DNA from 4 places in the Leisingera coralii genome. Region 2 is predicted to be linked to each of the others. Evidence: riboswitches for the same ligand, from Rfam matches in the RefSeq annotation. Region 2 holds a riboswitch; each other region holds the start of a gene.
What was found. A riboswitch is a leader RNA that binds a small molecule or an ion and turns the genes downstream of it on or off. The one in region 2 is predicted to bind cobalamin.
Positions count from the first base shown of each region.

Region 1: linked by a shared signal. The riboswitch ahead of ACFMBG_RS11185 (ABC transporter substrate-binding protein) and the one ahead of ACFMBG_RS09410 (DUF1636 family protein) in region 2 are both predicted to bind cobalamin.
Region 3: linked by a shared signal. The riboswitch ahead of ACFMBG_RS02870 (hypothetical protein) and the one ahead of ACFMBG_RS09410 (DUF1636 family protein) in region 2 are both predicted to bind cobalamin.
Region 4: linked by a shared signal. The riboswitch ahead of ACFMBG_RS16660 (aromatic ring-hydroxylating oxygenase subunit alpha) and the one ahead of ACFMBG_RS09410 (DUF1636 family protein) in region 2 are both predicted to bind cobalamin.

Region 1 is NZ_JBHUPT010000029.1:79,912-84,114, forward strand. It holds gene ACFMBG_RS11175 (ABC transporter ATP-binding protein) at 1-193, opposite strand, end outside; gene ACFMBG_RS11180 (FecCD family ABC transporter permease) at 190-1,239, opposite strand; gene ACFMBG_RS11185 (ABC transporter substrate-binding protein) at 1,236-2,246, opposite strand; cobalamin riboswitch at 2,391-2,584, opposite strand; gene ACFMBG_RS11190 (GNAT family N-acetyltransferase) at 2,711-3,232, shown strand; gene ACFMBG_RS11195 (succinylglutamate desuccinylase/aspartoacylase family protein) at 3,275-4,203, opposite strand, start outside.
Region 2 is NZ_JBHUPT010000023.1:39,152-43,354, reverse strand. It holds gene glpD (glycerol-3-phosphate dehydrogenase) at 1-744, shown strand, start outside; gene cobO (cob(I)yrinic acid a,c-diamide adenosyltransferase) at 836-1,471, opposite strand; cobalamin riboswitch at 1,523-1,738, shown strand; gene ACFMBG_RS09410 (DUF1636 family protein) at 1,836-2,246, shown strand; gene cobW (cobalamin biosynthesis protein CobW) at 2,249-3,283, shown strand; gene cobN (cobaltochelatase subunit CobN) at 3,469-4,203, shown strand, end outside.
Region 3 is NZ_JBHUPT010000006.1:40,276-44,478, reverse strand. It holds gene ACFMBG_RS02885 (SRPBCC family protein) at 1-101, shown strand, start outside; gene ACFMBG_RS02880 (alpha/beta hydrolase family protein) at 129-1,007, opposite strand; gene ACFMBG_RS02875 (TetR/AcrR family transcriptional regulator) at 1,078-1,674, shown strand; cobalamin riboswitch at 1,693-1,915, shown strand; gene ACFMBG_RS02870 (hypothetical protein) at 2,026-2,430, shown strand; gene ACFMBG_RS02865 (protein-tyrosine phosphatase family protein) at 2,544-3,086, opposite strand; gene ACFMBG_RS02860 (DNA polymerase III subunit gamma/tau) at 3,282-4,203, shown strand, end outside.
Region 4 is NZ_JBHUPT010000054.1:24,112-28,314, forward strand. It holds gene ACFMBG_RS16650 (ABC transporter substrate-binding protein) at 1-210, shown strand, start outside; gene ACFMBG_RS16655 (FAD-binding oxidoreductase) at 284-1,369, opposite strand; gene ACFMBG_RS16660 (aromatic ring-hydroxylating oxygenase subunit alpha) at 1,374-2,609, opposite strand; cobalamin riboswitch at 2,717-2,917, opposite strand; gene ACFMBG_RS16665 (alcohol dehydrogenase family protein) at 3,237-4,203, shown strand, end outside.

The DNA of each region.
Region 1 (4,203 bases), on a different contig from region 2:
GCTGCTCCGCCAGCAGCACTTCGCCCTGCGAGGGCTTGGTCAGCCCCGCCAGAAGCCGCATCAGCGTCGATTTGCCGGAGCCGTTCGGCCCGACCAGCGCCAGCGTCTCACCCGGCTGCACCGCCAGCGACACATCGGACAGCAGCGCCTTGCCGCGCACCGAGAAGGACAGGCTGCGGGCTTCGATCCTCATCGCGCCGTCCTTTGCCCGCGAACCAGGATGATGGCAAAGGCCGGTGCCCCGATCAGCGCGGTGACCACGCCGATGGGCAGCACCTGGCCGGGGATGATGATCCGCGACACGATGTCGGCGCCGATCAGGAACACCGCCCCGGTCAGCGCCGCGGCCGGCATCAGCCTGCGATGCCCTGGGCCGACCAGGAACCGCGCCGCATGGGGGATCACCAGGCCGACGAAACCGATGGAGCCGACGATCGACACCATCACCGCGGTCATCAGCGCAGTTGCAAAGATCAGCACCACCTGCACCCGCCGCACCGGGATGCCCAGCGCCGCGGCGGAATCGGTGCCAAAGGTGAAGGCGTCGAGCGCCCGCGCGTGGAACCGGCAGGTCATCCAGCCCGCCAGTGCCAGCGGCACCGCCAGCCACACGTCCGGCCAGCGCACGCCGCTGAGATTGCCCATCAGCCAGAACATGATGCCGCGGGCCTGATCCGCATTGGCGGATTTGGCGATGATGAAGGCAGTCAGCGCATTGAACAGCTGCGAGCCGGCGATGCCCGCCAGAACGATCTGCGCCGCCGCCGCCCGGCTGCTGCCTGCCCCGGCGGCCCGCGCCAGAATGGCGACAAAGCCAAAGGCCAATAACGCGCCGTTGAAGGCGCCGAAGGACAGCGACAAGGCACCGCCGCCCAGCCCGGCAATGGTAACCGCCACCGCCCCGGTCGAGGCGCCGGCGGAAATGCCAAGGATATAGGGGTCCGCCAGCGCATTGCGCAGCAGCGCCTGCAGCACCACGCCGGTCACCGCCAGCGCCGCGCCGCAGGCCCCGGCCACCAGCGCCCGCGGCAGCCGGTAGCTCCAGATGATGCCCTGATCCACCGGGTCCACCGGCAGCCCCGCCCCGGCCAGCTTGTTGACCAGAACGGACAGGACAAGGTCAGGCGCAAGCGAGGTTTCCCCGATCATTGCGCCTGCCAGTACCGCCGCTGCCAGCACCGGCAAAGCCAGGCAAGCGCCCCGGAAGCCATGCCATGCTAGTGCGGCGGCTGCGCTCATTCGCCGTTGCCGATCGCGCTGAGTTCAGCGGCCAGATCTTCCAGCGCCGGGATCGCGCGGATGGTCGCGTCCATCGCCTGGGCATCCATCACCACGATGCGGCCGTTCTTCACCGCATCCATTTGGCTGGCGACCGGATCGGTGCGCAGGAATTCCAGCTTCTTCTCGTAGTCATCGGCGGCAAAGCGGCGGCGGTCCATGCGGGCGATCACGATGACCGTCGGATTGGCCTTGGCGATGGTTTCCCAGCCGACGGTCGGCCATTCCTCGTCGGTCTCGATGACATTGCGCAGGCCCAGCTGCTGCATCATGTAGCCCGGCGCGCCCTTCTGGCCGGCCACAAACGGGTCGCTCTCCAGCTCAGGCGAGGAGAACCAGAACACGGCCGAGGCGTCATCCAGCGCAACCTCTTGCGCCTTGGCAACAGCCGCGGCCTCGCGCGCCTTGTAGTCCGCGACCAGCTCAGCGCCCTTCTCGGCCTCGCCGAAGATCGCCGCCAGCTCCTCGATACCCTGGTACAGGCTTTCGGTGGTGAACATCTGGGTGCGGGTGCCGTCGCCACCGGTGGTGTTGTCCTTGCCGACGCAATCGGCAGGCATCACATAGGTCGGGATGCCAAGGTCATGGAACTGCTCCCGCTTGGCGACCACGCCTTCGGGCCCGACGTGCCATTCATACTGGGCCGCAACCAGACCGGGGCGCTTGGCCACCACGCTCTCAAAGCTCGGATCGTTGTCGGCGAGCCGATCGACCTTGGCATTGAGTTCAGCATATTCCGGCAGAACATCGTTGAACCAGACCGAGGTGCCCAGCACCTTGCCGCCCAGCCCCAGCGCATAGAGCACTTCGGTGGCGGCCTGCCCAACGGTCACGGAGGACGCCGCCGGCGCCTCGAAGGTAACGGACTGGCCGCAGTTTTCGATGGTCAGCGGGAAACTCTCGCTGGCTGCCGCGGCCTGGGCCGCGACGGTGAAGGAAAGGCCGATCAGGCCGGAACGCAGAAACATGATAGTCGATCTCCATGTGTCAATGACCGGAGAACGGGTGAAAGGGCATTGACCGGCAAGGCGGAGGATCTGAGCCCCCACATGCGGCACCTGATAGCGGTGGCGCATCCTGCCGGCAACCTCCCCGGACAACCCCGCCCGGTGTGCTTCGGTTTCATACCGGCAGGTCTCCTGACTGGCGGGTCATCGTCTGGGCCGCCTTCCCGGACCGCTGGGATCCAGTGACGCGATGGCTCAGCACTCGCCGCCTACAGTTGCGGGGGCAGTTCCGGTTGGTGCCCGGCAGGCACCGCGGATTCCCTCTTAGCCCTTGCGGGACCGGTGAAGCGCGCGTAGCGCATCGCTTTCGTTGCGGCAAGAAAAACTTGCTGCCGCCGCGGAAATCCCCTGAAAAGGGCGCGCCCGCCGGACGCCGCGGCAACCGCCCATTGAGCGGCTCAATCTTTTGGTGTTTGCTGCGCCGCATGGCACAACTCGCTTTTCAAATCCGGCCCGCAACCGCGGCCGACCTGCCGCGCATCGCCGCCCTGCACGCGGAAAGCTGGCAGGCGGCCTATGCCGGAGAGTTCCCGAAAGCCCGGCTGGAGGGCGGGATCCGGGAGCAGCTGCTGCGGAAATGGGCGGCCTACCAGCCGCAGCCGGGGGACATCCTTCTGCTGGCTGAACACGCTGGAACACCTGCCAAGCTGCTGGGCTTCTGCGCAGTCTGGTGCCGGCCGGAACCGTACCTGGACAATCTGCATGTCTCCCCCGCCGCACACGGCCTCGGCACTGGCAGCGCCCTGTTCCGGGCGGCGGTACGGCAGCTGCTGGCGCAAGGCCGGCAGAGCCTGTCGCTGACGGTCTTCCAATCCAATCAAAAGGCGCGGGCGTTCTACGCCGGGCTGCAGGGCACGGAAGCCGGAGCGCTGGAGCTCGATGTGTTTGGCAGCCCGGTCCCCAGCGTGACCGTCGTCTGGCCGGATCTCAGCCGGCTGAAGGTTTGATCCTGCGGGCAGCAGGCGCCGGCTTCGGCGCCCGCAAGAGCCTCACAGGATCTCATCCTCGTCGAACATCGGGTCGTCCTCCAGCTGGGCGCTGAGGTCCTCGACCGAATCCTCAGCTTTCTCGACCGAGCGGACCCGGCCCAGGTGGAACACGGCATCGCCTTCGTTCACGATGGGCATCACCGCGCGGCCGACAATCAGCCCGTCGAAGGGCGCCAGGATGTCCTCGTCCTGCTCGCCGAAAGGGTCGGACACCGACCCCATCAGATCCCCCTGCCGGACCAGTTCGCCATCGTCCTTGTATACCCTCAGTAGCCCGCCCATCGGCGCTCGCAGCCATTTGCTGGAGGCGCAGAACTGCGGCTGCGACTTGGGTTTGGAAATGCCCTTGGCCGGCACCATGCCCATGTGCCGCAGCACCCGCAGGATTCCGGCCAGCCCGGCCCGGATCGACAGCTCATCAAAGCGCAGGCCCTCGCCGGCCTCATAGAGCAGGATATCCTTGCCCATCTCCTTGGCCGCGCCGCGCAGGGAGCCGTCGCGCAGCGGCGACTGCATCACGATGGGCGCACCAAAGACCCCGGCAAGCTCCTGCGTGCGCGGGTTATCGGGCGAGATGCGGATCTGCGGGTAATTGGTCCGGTGGATCGCCGCCGAATGCAGGTCGATGCCGAGATCCGAGCGGGCCACCACCTCGGTCATGAACAGATGCGCCAGGCGCGAGGCCAGCGAGCCATGCTCGCTGCCGGGAAACACCCGGTTGAGGTCGCGCCTGTCGGGCAGGTACCGGGAGTGGTTGATGAAGCCGAAGGCATTGACGATCGGCACCGCGATCAGCGTGCCCTTGAGCGTTGTCAGGTTCGGCGCCCGCAGCAGCCGCCGGATGATCTCCACGCCGATCACCTCGTCACCGTGCACGCCGCCGCTGACAAAGACCGTCGGCCCGTCCTGACGGCCATGCACCACATGCG
Region 2 (4,203 bases):
ACCGACGGGCGGATCATCTTTGCCATTCCTTATGAGCAGGACTTCACCCTGATCGGCACCACCGACGCCGACCACCCGGACCCGGACACCGCACCGGTCTGCACCGAAGCCGAGCAGGACTATCTGGTGGCCTTTGCATCGGAATACTTCGAAAAGCCGGTGACGCGCGAGGATATCGTCTGGACCTACTCCGGCGTGCGTCCGCTCTATGACGACGGCGCCAGCTCCGCCACCGCGGCCACCCGCGAATACGTGCTGACGCTGGATCAGGCCCAGGCGCCGCTGCTCAATGTCTTTGGCGGCAAGATCACCACCTACCGCAAGCTGGCCGAGGCGGCGCTGGCAAAGATCGGAGAGGTGTTCCCGCAGCTGCCCGCCGGCTGGACCGCAGGCGTGGCCCTGCCCGGCGGCGATTTCCCGGTGGAGGATGTGGCAAAGCTGACGTCCAAGCTGGCCGCGGACTATCGGTTCCTGACTCCCTATTGGGCGGGCCGGATGATCCGCGCCTACGGCACCGAGGCCTGGGAGGTGCTGGGAGACGCCAAAACCGCAGGCGATCTGGGCCAGGACTTTGGCGCCACCATCACCGCGCAAGAGCTCGACTGGGCGATTGCCCGCGAATGGGTGCGCGCAGGCGACGATTACCTGTGGCGGCGCACCAAGCTGGGCCTGCGGCTGGATGAGACCCAGCGCGCAGCGGTGGATACCTACATCCAAGGCAAGGCTGCACAGCTCGCCGCATAAAAGTGTTTTGCCCGGCGGCACCGCCGGGCTGCGCCTGCCTGCCCCCCCGGCAGGCGCATTCGCGCCTACCCAGGCAGGCTACGCCCTCAGCTTAAAACTCGACGCCCTTCTGCGCTTTCACCCCGGCGCGGAACGGGTGCTTGATCTGGCCCATCTCGGTCACCAGATCGGCGATCTCGATCAGCTCTTCCTTGGCATTGCGCCCTGTCAGCACCACATGCGTCATCGGCGGCTTGTGCTCCACCAGGAACTCCAGCACCTCCTCCAGGTCCAGGTACTCATAGCGCAGCGCGATGTTGATCTCGTCGAGCAGCACCATGGTGTTGCGCTCGTCCAGGATCATCTCCTTGGCCTTCTCCCAGCCCTTCTGCGCCGCGGCAATGTCGCGGGCCTTGTCCTGTGTCTCCCAGGTAAAGCCCTCGCCCATCGCATAGAACTGGCAGAGATCGCTGAAGTTCTCCTCAATCAGCGTCCGCTCGCCGGTCTGCCAGGCGCCCTTGATGAACTGCACCACGGCGCAGGGCATCTTGTGGGCGATGCAGCGCATGATCATGCCGAAGCCCGACGAGGATTTGCCCTTGCCCGGCCCGGTGTGGACGATGATCAGGCCCTTCTCGCCCTCCTTGGTCTTCATCATCCTGTCGCGCGCGGCCTTCTTCTTGGCCATCTTGGAGGCATGACGGGCGGCTTCTTCCTCTGAGATGCCGGTTTCAGACTTTTCGCTCATGGGGGCTCTCCAGCTGTTTGACCCCATGTCTTGACAAAGAAGGGCGCGATAGCGCAAGGGGGTTTCGCTGGTTCCTGCGAAAGCAGGCGAAGAGGGAATGTGAAGGCCGCCAATTTTCGTTGGAGACCCGAAGCACAGCCGCCCCCGCGACCGTGACCGGATGAGGCCGCCATGCCACTGGGAAAACCCCGGGAAGGCAGGATGGCCGGCAAGGCAAACGCCTTGGCATCCGCAAGCCGGGAGACCTGCCAGCGACGACGAGATCAACGGGCAGACGGGGTGTTCTGCAACCGGGTGAGGGGCTGGTTCGAGGCGGCCCCTTTCTGGCCATCCCGCACGCCCTGCCGCGACAGGAGACGCGCCGATGGCTGACGATATGGCAGGCAAAGCTGCCAGCACCCCGGGAGCGGTCACGCTGACCGTTTGCCTCACCTGCCGCCGCGAGGGCGCCGACCCGGAGGCCGCCCGCCCCGGCGCCATCCTGCACGCCGCATTGGAAGAGGCCGGAATGCCCGAAGGCGTGCGTCTGCGCGGTGTCGAATGCCTGTCCTCCTGCAAGCGCGGCTGCGCCGTTGCGCTGGTCGGCGGCGAGGAGCGCTGGACCTATGTCTACGGCGACCTCGACCCGGACCAGCATGTCCCCGAAATCCTGGAAGGCGCCGCGGCTTACGCCGCCACCGCCGACGGCGTGGTGCCCTGGCGCGAACGCCCGCAAACCTTCCGCAAGCAATCCGTTGCCCGCATCCCGCCGGCCAAGTTCTTCTCCGAGGAGTAAACATGAGCGACCTCAACAAGATCCCCGTCACTGTAATCACCGGCTTCCTGGGCGCAGGGAAAACCACCCTGATCCGCCACCTGATGCAGAACCCGCAGGGCAAGCGCCTGGCCGTGGTGGTGAACGAGTTCGGCACCGCCGGCGTCGACGGCGACATCCTGAAGTCCTGCGCGGATGAAAACTGCCCGGCGGAGAACATCATGGAGCTGGCCAACGGCTGCATCTGCTGCACCGTTGCGGATGACTTCATCCCCACCATCGAGCAGCTGATGAACCTGCCGGAAAAACCCGATCACATCGTGATCGAAACCTCCGGCCTGGCCCTGCCCAAGCCGCTGCTCAAGGCCTTCGACTGGCCCGCGATCCGCTCCCGCATCACCGTTGACGGCGTGATTGCGCTGGCCGATGCCGAAGCCGTCGCCAAGGGCCAGTTCGCCCCTGACCTGGACGCCGTGCAGGCCCAGCGCGAAGCGGATGAGAGCCTCGACCACGAGACCCCGCTGTCCGAAGTGTTCGAGGATCAGATCTCCTGCGCCGACATCGTGCTTCTGTCCAAGGCCGACCTGGCCGGCGACGCAGGCGTCGAGAAGGCCCGCGCGGTGATCGAGGCCGAGGCGCCGCGCAAGCTGCCGATCCTGCCGATGAGCGAAGGCGTCATCGACCCGCGCATCATCCTGGGCCTGGGCGCCGCTGCCGAGGACGATCTGGAGGCCCGCCCCAGCCATCACGACGGCCACCACGACCACGAGCATGACGATTTTGAAAGCATCGTTGTCGAAATGGGCGAAGTCTCCGACCCGGAAGCGCTGCAGAATGCCATCGTGAAACTCGCCCGCGAGCGCAACATCCTGCGCGTCAAAGGCTATGTCGCGGTGGAGGGGAAACCGATGCGGATGCTGGTTCAGGCCGTGGGCGAGCGCCTGCGCGCCCAATACGATCAGCCCTGGGGCGCGCAGCCGCGCAAGACCGCCCTGGTGGTCATTGCCGAGCATGACGACATCGACGAACAGGCCATCCGCGCCGAGCTGGGGGCCTGAAGCTGATGCCGGTCTGGCGCATCAATTCAGATGACAGTGCCCGGCCGCAGGCCGGGCTGCGCCCGACCCTCCCGTCAAACCAAAGGTTTGCCTCCGGCAAAATGGGAGGGCGCATTCGCACCCTCCCAGGCTCGGGCGCAGCCCTCAGAGCGCCCATTGCTTACCAGAATACAAAGGCCTGACCCATGCACGTCGTCTTCCGCGAAAGCCACGGCCTTGAAGAGACCGATACCCCGCAGGACCTCGGGCAGACGCCCGCGGACCTTGTGGTGCTGTCCTTCTCCGACAGCGATCTCGGCGCCTTTGCAGCAGGCTGGCACCGGGCAGACGGCAAGCTGCCCTCCCTGCGCCTCGCCAACCTGGTGGCGCTCAAGCACCCGCTGTCGGTCGATGTCTACGCGGAACAGACGCTGGAGGGCGCCAAGGGCGTCCTGGTCCGCCTGATCGGCGGCGAAAGCTACTGGTCGTACGGCCTGGCCACCCTGCAGGACCTCGCCCGGCGCAAGGGGATCGCGCTTGCCATCCTGCCCGCCGACGGGCGCGAGGACGCGCGGCTGGATGAGCTCTCGACCCTGCCCGTCTCCACCCTGCGCCGCCTGCAATCCCTGTGCGACGCCGGCGGTGCGGTGGCGGCCCAGGCCGCCCTCGCCCAGCTGTCGCTCGCCGCTGGTCTCTACGCAGGACCCGTGATCGGCCTCAAAACCACTCCCGAACACGGCTTCTATGACCCGGCCAAGGGCGTTCTGGCCGACCTGCCGCCGCAGGATAAACCGCTGGTGCTGGTGAGCTTCTACCGCTCCTACCTCACCGCTGCCGACACCGCCCCGGTCGATGCGCTGATCGAAGAGCTGCGCGCCCGCGGCTACGCGGCCTATGGCGCCTTTGCCGCCAGCCTCAAGTCCCCCGCCGCCGCAGGCTGG
Region 3 (4,203 bases), on a different contig from region 2:
AATCCCTGAAACTGGCACGCAGCAACCTGACCCGCCGCTTCAAGCTCCGCCTGGCCGAATTCGCCAAGAACACCGAAGACCGGCTGAAACGCCCCGCCTGAGCCGCTGCCGCCGCCCGGACTGAAGGCCTAGGCCTGCGGCAGCAGATGCGGCCACAGGGCGGCATTGCTGCGGGCAAACGCCCCCAGGTGGCCGACAGACTTGAGCCCCAGCTCCCGCGGCGCCAGAACTGTCCGGCGCTGCTCTGCGCCGCCAAAGACCTCGCCCAGCCGCCAGACGGCCGGCGGCGGCACAACGTCATCATCCGCCAGCGCAAACAGATCCACCGGGATGCCGGTCTCTGCCCAGCGCGGCTGCGGCAGGCCCTGCCCTGTCTCCGGCAGATAGCTGCCCCGGGTGGTGCACCAGCGCCGCCATTGCCAGTAGACCCCTGCCGGCAAATCGGCCCCGAACCCCACCGCACGCCCGGGCAGATAGCCCAGAACACGGGCCGCCAGCGGCACATGGCCGAACCAGAAAGCCAGCGCCAGCGCGCGGTAGGGCCAGGGATGATCGTGGTGATGCACCAAGCCGCCCGCAACCACGATCATGCGGGCGACGTCCTCAAGATCGTCCTGCAGGGGCATCAGCATCGCACCCAGCGAATGGCCGATCACCCACAACGGCACGCCCGCATAGTGCCGCCGCATTTCGGCCCGGGCAGCGGGCTGATCCGCCAGCGCCCAATCGGCCATCGTCACCTTGGACCGGCGCGGATGCTCCCGCGCCGAGTCTCCGAAATCCGTGTAGTCATAGGTCAGGCAGGCGATCTGCTGCTCCGCCGCCAGCCAGCGCGCGAAATGCCGGTAAAAACGCTGCGGCACCCCGGTTGCGCCGTTCAGCACCACCGCCGCCCGGGCAGGCCCGTCCGGGTGGTACAGCCGCCCTGCCAGCTCCCCCGTCCCGGAAACAAAGCACAGCTCCTGTTCCCGGAAACCGGCGGTATGTTCTGCGTGTCTGTCCAGCATGACTGCCTCCTAGACCAATCGGTCCAATTCATGACTGGACCATTTGGTCTAATGCTGTCAAGCTGCCGCCATGAATGACGTGACGACAGCCAGCCCGCCTCCCGGCAGCCCGGCCCCGACCCGGGAGCGGCTGATCCGCGCTGCCGCCGGCCTGTTCCGGGACAAGGGCTACGCCGGCACCGGCCTGGCAGAGCTGCTGGCCGCCGCCGAAGCGCCGAAAGGATCGCTCTACCACCATTTTCCCAACGGCAAATCCGACCTCGCGCTGGCGGCGGCCACCTGGGCCTCGGACCAGATGCTGGCGCTGATCGACGCCGCCTTCGACCCGGCCCCCAGCTTCCAGGCCGGCGCCAAGACGGTCTGCTACAAGCTCGCGAAACTCTTCGACAAGCAAGGCAAGTGGAGCGGCTGCCCGGTCTCTGCAACCCTGTTTGCCGGGCCGGAAAACGACGCCTTCCGCCAGCACGCCGCGGATCTGTTCGAAAGCTGGATCGCGGCCACCGCCCGCCACGCCCGGCGCCTGGGCCTGCCAAAGGACGAGGCCCGCGCGGCCGCGGAGAACTTCTATATCCTGCTGCAGGGCGGCTGGCAGCTGGCGCGGGTGCGGCGCGACTCCGACGTGATCCGCGCCCTGCACACCCAGATGCAGCTGCAGAAAACCGATTGACGACTCAGGGAACCAACCGCTACCGCTTGTGGTGATGGTTCCCGCGCCACAGAATCTTGTGTCCGGGATGAAAAGGGAACACGGTGCGGCCCCGCCCCAGGCAAGGCCAAGTCCGCGACTGCCCCCGCAACTGTAAGCGGCGAGCGACCCCGATAGAGCCACTGGCCCCCTAAGAGGCCGGGAAGGATCGGGAAAGCATCGACCCGCAAGTCAGGAGACCTGCCATCGAACGTGTAACTCGAACCCGGGCGGGGTGTCCGGACAGGGTCTGATGGCTGCGGCGGAGGCACTCCGTCTTTCATCCGGTCTCTTGTCCCCCAAACCCCCGCACCACGCGCGGAGGGCGCAGACATGATGTGGACAGACCAGACGCATTTCTATGCGGCAACGGATTGCAAATACCTGGGCAAACCCTGCCCGGCGGCGGAGCGGATGATCGCCAAGCTGGCCGAGGCAATGACCAAGGCCAAACCGCTCACTCAGGACGATTTCGAAATCACCGGCACCACCGCGCTGGACGGCTGCCCGCGCAACTGCCCGGCGCAGTTCGTGGCCAGCCACGACCGGATCCGGCTGTTCTGCGGTGTCGCCGGGGACGCCCCGCGCGAGGGCCTGGACCGCTTTGCCGACGCGATCCTCAGCCGCGACGGCACCGGCTTTGCCGCCTCCCGCCTGGACGCCCGCCCCTGCGCGCTGATGGAGGCGCTGCCGAAAACGGAAAAGGCGCGGCAGGCAGAACAGATGATGGCGCTGTGAACTGAGTTTTCAGGCTCTCCTTTCGGACACAGAGGGCAGCGCCCGCCCCGGTGGGGGCGGGACGGGCGCTGCCCGGCCTTCCGGCCGGGCGTAAGATTGAATAAGAATAAGGCCTAACCTGCCGCCAGCCCCGCGCAGGCCCAATGCATCTGCGCTTCGGTCTCCACTGCGCAGGGCCGCACCGCGCGCAGCCGCGCCAGCGCCTGCGCCGGTTCCTCGCCGCATTCGATCATCAGCCGCAGCACCGCCATGCCGGAGCGCCCGCAGCCGCCCCGGCAATGCACCAGCACCCGGCCGCCGCCTGCCAGCGCCTGCCGCGCCGACCGGCTGGCCGCGGCCCATTTCGCCGCCACCCCGGGCTGCGGCGTGCTGAAATCCGGCACCGGCAGATGCAGCCAGCGGCTCGCCATGCTTTGAATGTCGATCCCCAGCCGCGGCACCCCGGCCGCGGCATGCTCCGCCTCCGTGGTCATCGAGATCACCAGCCCCGGTTTCCACTGATAGATCTGGATCAGGTCGCTGCGGTAATCGCCTTCGCCGCCGGGCAGCCGGCACAGCGCCAGAATGCCGCCGCCCGCAGACAGCGCGTGGATGGTCAGCCCAGCCTGCGCCGCCTTGTCCTGCGCCGCTGGTTCAGAGGTTTCATCAGATCGCATACCGCCTCCCTAGCCGTTGCGTTCCTGCGTTTCCCCCGCACGTCCCCTTGCCCGCAGCCTAGCCGCTAACCGCACAATGCCAAAGCGCTTTTGCAGCCCCGCGAATGCTGCCTTCTGCGGTGGACGAACGGGCTGCGCTTCAATACCCTGCGCGCAACGCGGGCGCCCCGCACACCGAATCCGGCACGAGACACCATGAACGACATCCCCAGCGGCACCACCGGCGGCACCGGCCAATCCCAATACCAGGTTCTGGCCCGCAAATACCGGCCCGAAACCTTTGCCGATCTGGTGGGCCAGGACGCGATGGTGCGGACGCTGAAAAACGCCTTTGCCGCCGACCGCATCGCCCAGGCCTTCATCATGACCGGCATCCGCGGCACCGGCAAAACCACCACCGCCCGGATCATCGCCAAGGGCATGAACTGCATCGGCGAGGACGGCCAGGGCGGCCCCACCACCGATCCCTGCGGCAAATGCGAGCATTGCGTGGCGATCATGGAAGGCCGCCATGTCGACGTGATGGAGATGGACGCCGCCTCGCGCACGGGCGTCAACGACATCCGCGAGATCATCGACTCGGTCCAGTACCGCGCCGCCTCGGCGCGCTACAAGATCTACATCATCGACGAGGTCCACATGCTGTCGACCTCCGCCTTCAACGCGCTGCTGAAGACGCTGGAGGAACCGCCCGCGCATGTGAAGTTCATCTTCGCCACCACCGAGATCCGCAAGGTGCCGGTGACGGTTCTGTCCCGCTGCCAGCGCTTCGACCTGCGCCGGATCGAGCCGGAGGTGATGATCGCCCTCTTGCGCAAGATCGCCACCGCCGAAGGCGCAGAGATTGCAGACGACGCGCTGGCCCTCATTACCCGCGCGGCTGAGGGCTCTGCCCGGGATGCGACTTCGCTCTTGGACCAGGCAATCTCCCACGGCGCCGGAGAGACCACCGCCGATCAGGTTCGCGCCATGCTGGGCCTCGCCGACCGCGGCCGGGTTCTGGACCTGATGGACATGATCCTGCGCGGCGATGCGGCGGCAGCCCTTACCGAACTCAGCGCACAATATGCCGAGGGCGCCGACCCGCTGGCAGTGCTGCGCGACCTTGCGGAGATCA
Region 4 (4,203 bases), on a different contig from region 2:
GATTCCATGCTGGAAGCCGCTTCGGCCATTGCCGACGCCGACACCCGCCGCGGCCACATGGAGAACATCGAGAAGTTCCTGCGTGACGACGGCACCATCATCCAGCCCTACTGGCGGTCGCTCTACCGCCACGCCCGCCCGGGTGTGATCGGCGCCGACAGCCACCCGATCAATGAAATCCACGTGCACAAGCTGGCACTGGAAGCCTGATCAGGGGCTGAAAGAAGAAAAGGGCGCGCGCCACACCGGCGCGCGCCCCTTTTTATGGCCAGATCTTTTATGGTCAGATCGCGACCTCGACCCGGCCGATCGGGTTGGAGCAGCAGGCCAGGATATACCCCGCCTCCACATCCTCTTCCGAGATGCCGCCGTTGTGGACCATATGCACCTCGCCCGCGGTTTTCTTGACCTTGCAGGTGCCGCAGATGCCGAAGGTGCAGCCCGACGGGATGTTGAGGCCCGACGCCTTGGCCACCGCCAGCACCGTGTCGGTCTCGGTGCAGTTTGCGGTCACGCCCGACGCGGCAAAGGTGATCTCGGCCGCCGCGGTCTCCTCGGGAACCACATCGTCCAGCTCCGGCGCATCGGCCTCGGTCTCCACCGGCGCGCCAAAGCTCTCCTGGTTGTAGTTCTCCATGTCGAAGCCCAGGCCGTTCAGCATGTCGCGCACCGCCTGCATGAACGGATCCGGCCCGCAGCAGTAGACTTCCCGCTCCAGGTAGTCGCCGGCGATGATCCCCAGCATGATCTGATTGAGCTGGCCGCGGTAGCCGGTCCAGACCTGATAGGGATCGTCCTCTTCCACCACGAAATGCAGCTTGATACCGGGCACCCGCGCCGCCATGCCTTCCAGCTGGCGCCGCGCGATGATCTCGCTGGGGCGCTTGGCGCAGTTGATGAAGCAGACGTCGGGCGACTGGCCGCGGTCGAACAGATACTGGGTCATCGACAGGCTCGGCGTGATGCCGGAGCCTGCAGAGATGAACAGGAACTTGCCGTTCGGACGCTTGGGCAGGGTGAACACGCCTGCCGGGCCGGACGCCTTGAGGAACATCCCCGGTTTCAGGTGGTCCAGCATCCAGCGGGTGCCGATGCTGTCCGCCTGCGCCTTCACCGTCACCGAGATCGACAGCGGCCGCGACGGCGAGGAGCTGATGGTATAGGTCCGCCAGACAGTCCCGCCCGGCACCGGCAGCTCCAGCGTCAGGAACTGGCCCGGCTGGTATTTGAACCACGCGCCGGACGGCGCGCGGAAGCTGAAGGTGGCGGTGTTCGGCGCCTCCGGCACGACCGAGACGCATTCCAGCATCTCGTCGTCCTTCCACGCCAGGGTTTCGTCCAGCGTCTCGAAGTTGGCCTGCAGTCCCATGCGCTTACTCCGCTGCGATCAGGTGGCGGCCGGTCAGCGCGCGGGTCAGGTGCCCGGCATACCAGTTGGAGAACTGGATCACGCCGCTTTCCTGGATTTCCGAGTACGGGCCGGGCTCATAAGCGGGCGAGTTGATGCCCTGCTGGTTGTCCTCCACCACGATGCGGTCCTCGTCATTGGTCGCGACCCAGACCTCGGTCAGCCGCTTCAGGTCATAGTCCTGGCCCTCGACCGCATCCTTGTGCACAAGCCACTTGGTGGTGACTTCGGTCTCGGTCGGGCTGATCGGGGTGACGCGGAACACAATCGAATGATCCGGCAGGAAGTGGTTCCAGGTGGTCGGGTAGTGGAACTTCAGGAGCGTGCCCGCATCGGCAAACGGCACCCGGCCCAGCTTCTTGGCCACCGCCGCCTTGCCGTCCATGGTATAGCTCTCGGCGCCCTCATTGAGCGGCATCCGCGCCACGCGGTACTGGCCGCGCGCGTCGATCTTGAACTGCGCCGGGATGCCCGCGCCTTCGATGCGGTCAAAGTGCTTCTGCAGGTGCGCCGGGGTCTCGCCGCCTTCGATGCCGGTGACGGACGGATCCTCCGGGAAGGTCCGGCACAGCGACGGGTGGTTGCCGCCGCAGTGATAGCACTCGCGGTTGTTCTCCCAGACCAGCTTCCAGTTGCCGTTCTCGATGATCGAGCTTTCATAGGCGACCTTGGCGTTGGCCAGGTCATGCGGCTCCAGATAGGGACGCGCGACCTCGGCAAAGGCGTCGAAATCCGGCGCCTCTTCCGCCAGGCAGATATAGATCAGCCCGGCCAGGTCACGGCAGTGCACCGGCTTCAGCCCGTGCTTGGAGGCATCGAAATCCGGCCCCATGTCGCGCGCCCACAAGAGCGAGCCGTCCAGCTCGTAGGTCCACTGGTGGTAGGGGCAGACCAGCTTGGGCGAATTGCCCTTCTTCGCCTTGCACACAACCGAACCGCGGTGGCGGCAGGCATTGTGGAAGGCGCGCACCTGGCCATCGGTGCCGCGCACGATGATGACGTTGTAGGCGCCGACCTGATGGGTCACGAAATTGCCGGCTTTCGGGATCTCGCAGGCAGGAATGGCAAACAGCCACTCGCGGTAGAAGATCTGCCGCATGTCCAGATCCAGAACGCCCGGATCGGTATAGAACGCCTGTTCCAGGGAATAGTTTTTCTGACGGGCCACCAGTTTGGCCAGAATGTCGCTGTCCTGAAGCATCTGCTTCTCTCCTTTGCCGCATCCCCGCGGCAGGTTGGCTTGGCTGCGGGCATGGATGGAGAGATTGCAGGCCACGCGCCTGCAACCGCCCCGCCGCCGCCCGCGGTTGACGTTTTTAGGGCAAGGCTGGTTTCCGGACTGTCCCGGGGCCATTCGGCGGCGGGGCCTGGCACCTTCCCGAAGCCATTGGCTTCAGTGGTTTTTTGCCATGCCTTGCCCGGGGTCACCGTTGCGGGGGCAGTGCCGGAGTTTCACCAGCTTCCCAATTCTCCGCCCCGAAGGGCGGCACCTTGCTGAGGCGGAAATTGCCCTATTCCCAGGCTATCGGCGGAGACAAATCCGACCCGCCAAAACCGGAAAAAGACATGCATATTATCCCCGCTCCAAGCCCGCTTCCGGCGCAAAATCTCAAACCGGCACTCGCCAGTCTGTTTGCGGCAAAGCACTGATCTGCGGCGCCTTTGCCTCCGAATCGGCCAGACGCACCGATTCGGCAGGCGGGGAACAGCGGCCGCGCCGGGCCGTGCCGCGGAATTCACCTCTTGCCGCGGCCCCTGCCCCGCGGGCAATAATTGCCCGGTATTCCAAGACCTTTCACCAACCCCGCGTGACCAGAAAGGGCCGCCCATGCCCGGACCAAAGACAGACAGCAGCGCTAAGACCATGATGGCCGTCGTGACCACCGGAAACGGCGGCTATGACAAGCTCGAGTACAAACCCGTGCCGATCCCGGAGCCCGCAGAGGGGGAGCTTCTGCTGCGGGTTCTTGCCGCCGGTGTGAACAACACCGAAATCAACACCCGGCTCGGGTGGTATTCCTCCAGCGTGACAACGGACACCGCCGCGGCAGCCGGCCACCAGGAAACCCAGGCTGAGCACAAGGCCGACGGCGGCTGGAACCAGGCAACCCCCTTCCCCCTGATCCAGGGCACCGACTGCTGCGGCGAGGTTGTTGCGGCCGGCCCAGGCACCAGTCAGGCCCTAACCGGCAAGCGGGTTCTGGTGCGCCCCTGCATACGCCCCAATGGCTACGGCGTGATGGACAACGTCTGGATGGCCTCGGACTTTGACGGCGCCTTTGCCCAATATGTCAAAGTCCCCGCCACCGAGGTGTTCCCCGTTGACTGCGCCTGGTCGGACGAGGAGCTGGCGACGATCCCCTGCGCCTACGGCACATCTGAAAACATGCTGCACCGCGCAAACGTCCAAGCTGGCGAGCTGGTGCTTGTGACCGGCGCCTCCGGCGGTGTTGGCTCGGCCACCGTGCAGCTGGCCAAACGCCGCGGCGCCCGGGTGGCGGCGGTCACAAGCCAGGGCAAGATGGATCAGCTGCGGCAGCTAGGCGCGGACGTAATCCTGGACCGGGGCAGCGACCTGCTTGCGGAACTGGGCGGGGAAACCGTGGACGCCGTTGTCGACAACGTGGCGGGAGAAGGCTTCCCGCAGATGCTCAAGCTGCTGAAACGCGGCGGCCGCCTGGTGTCCAGCGGCGCCATCGCCGGGCCGGTTGTCGATCTGGACATGCGGGACATGTATTTGAAGGACATAACCCTGATCGGCTGCACCGCCTGGGACGAGCCGGTGTTTCCAAACC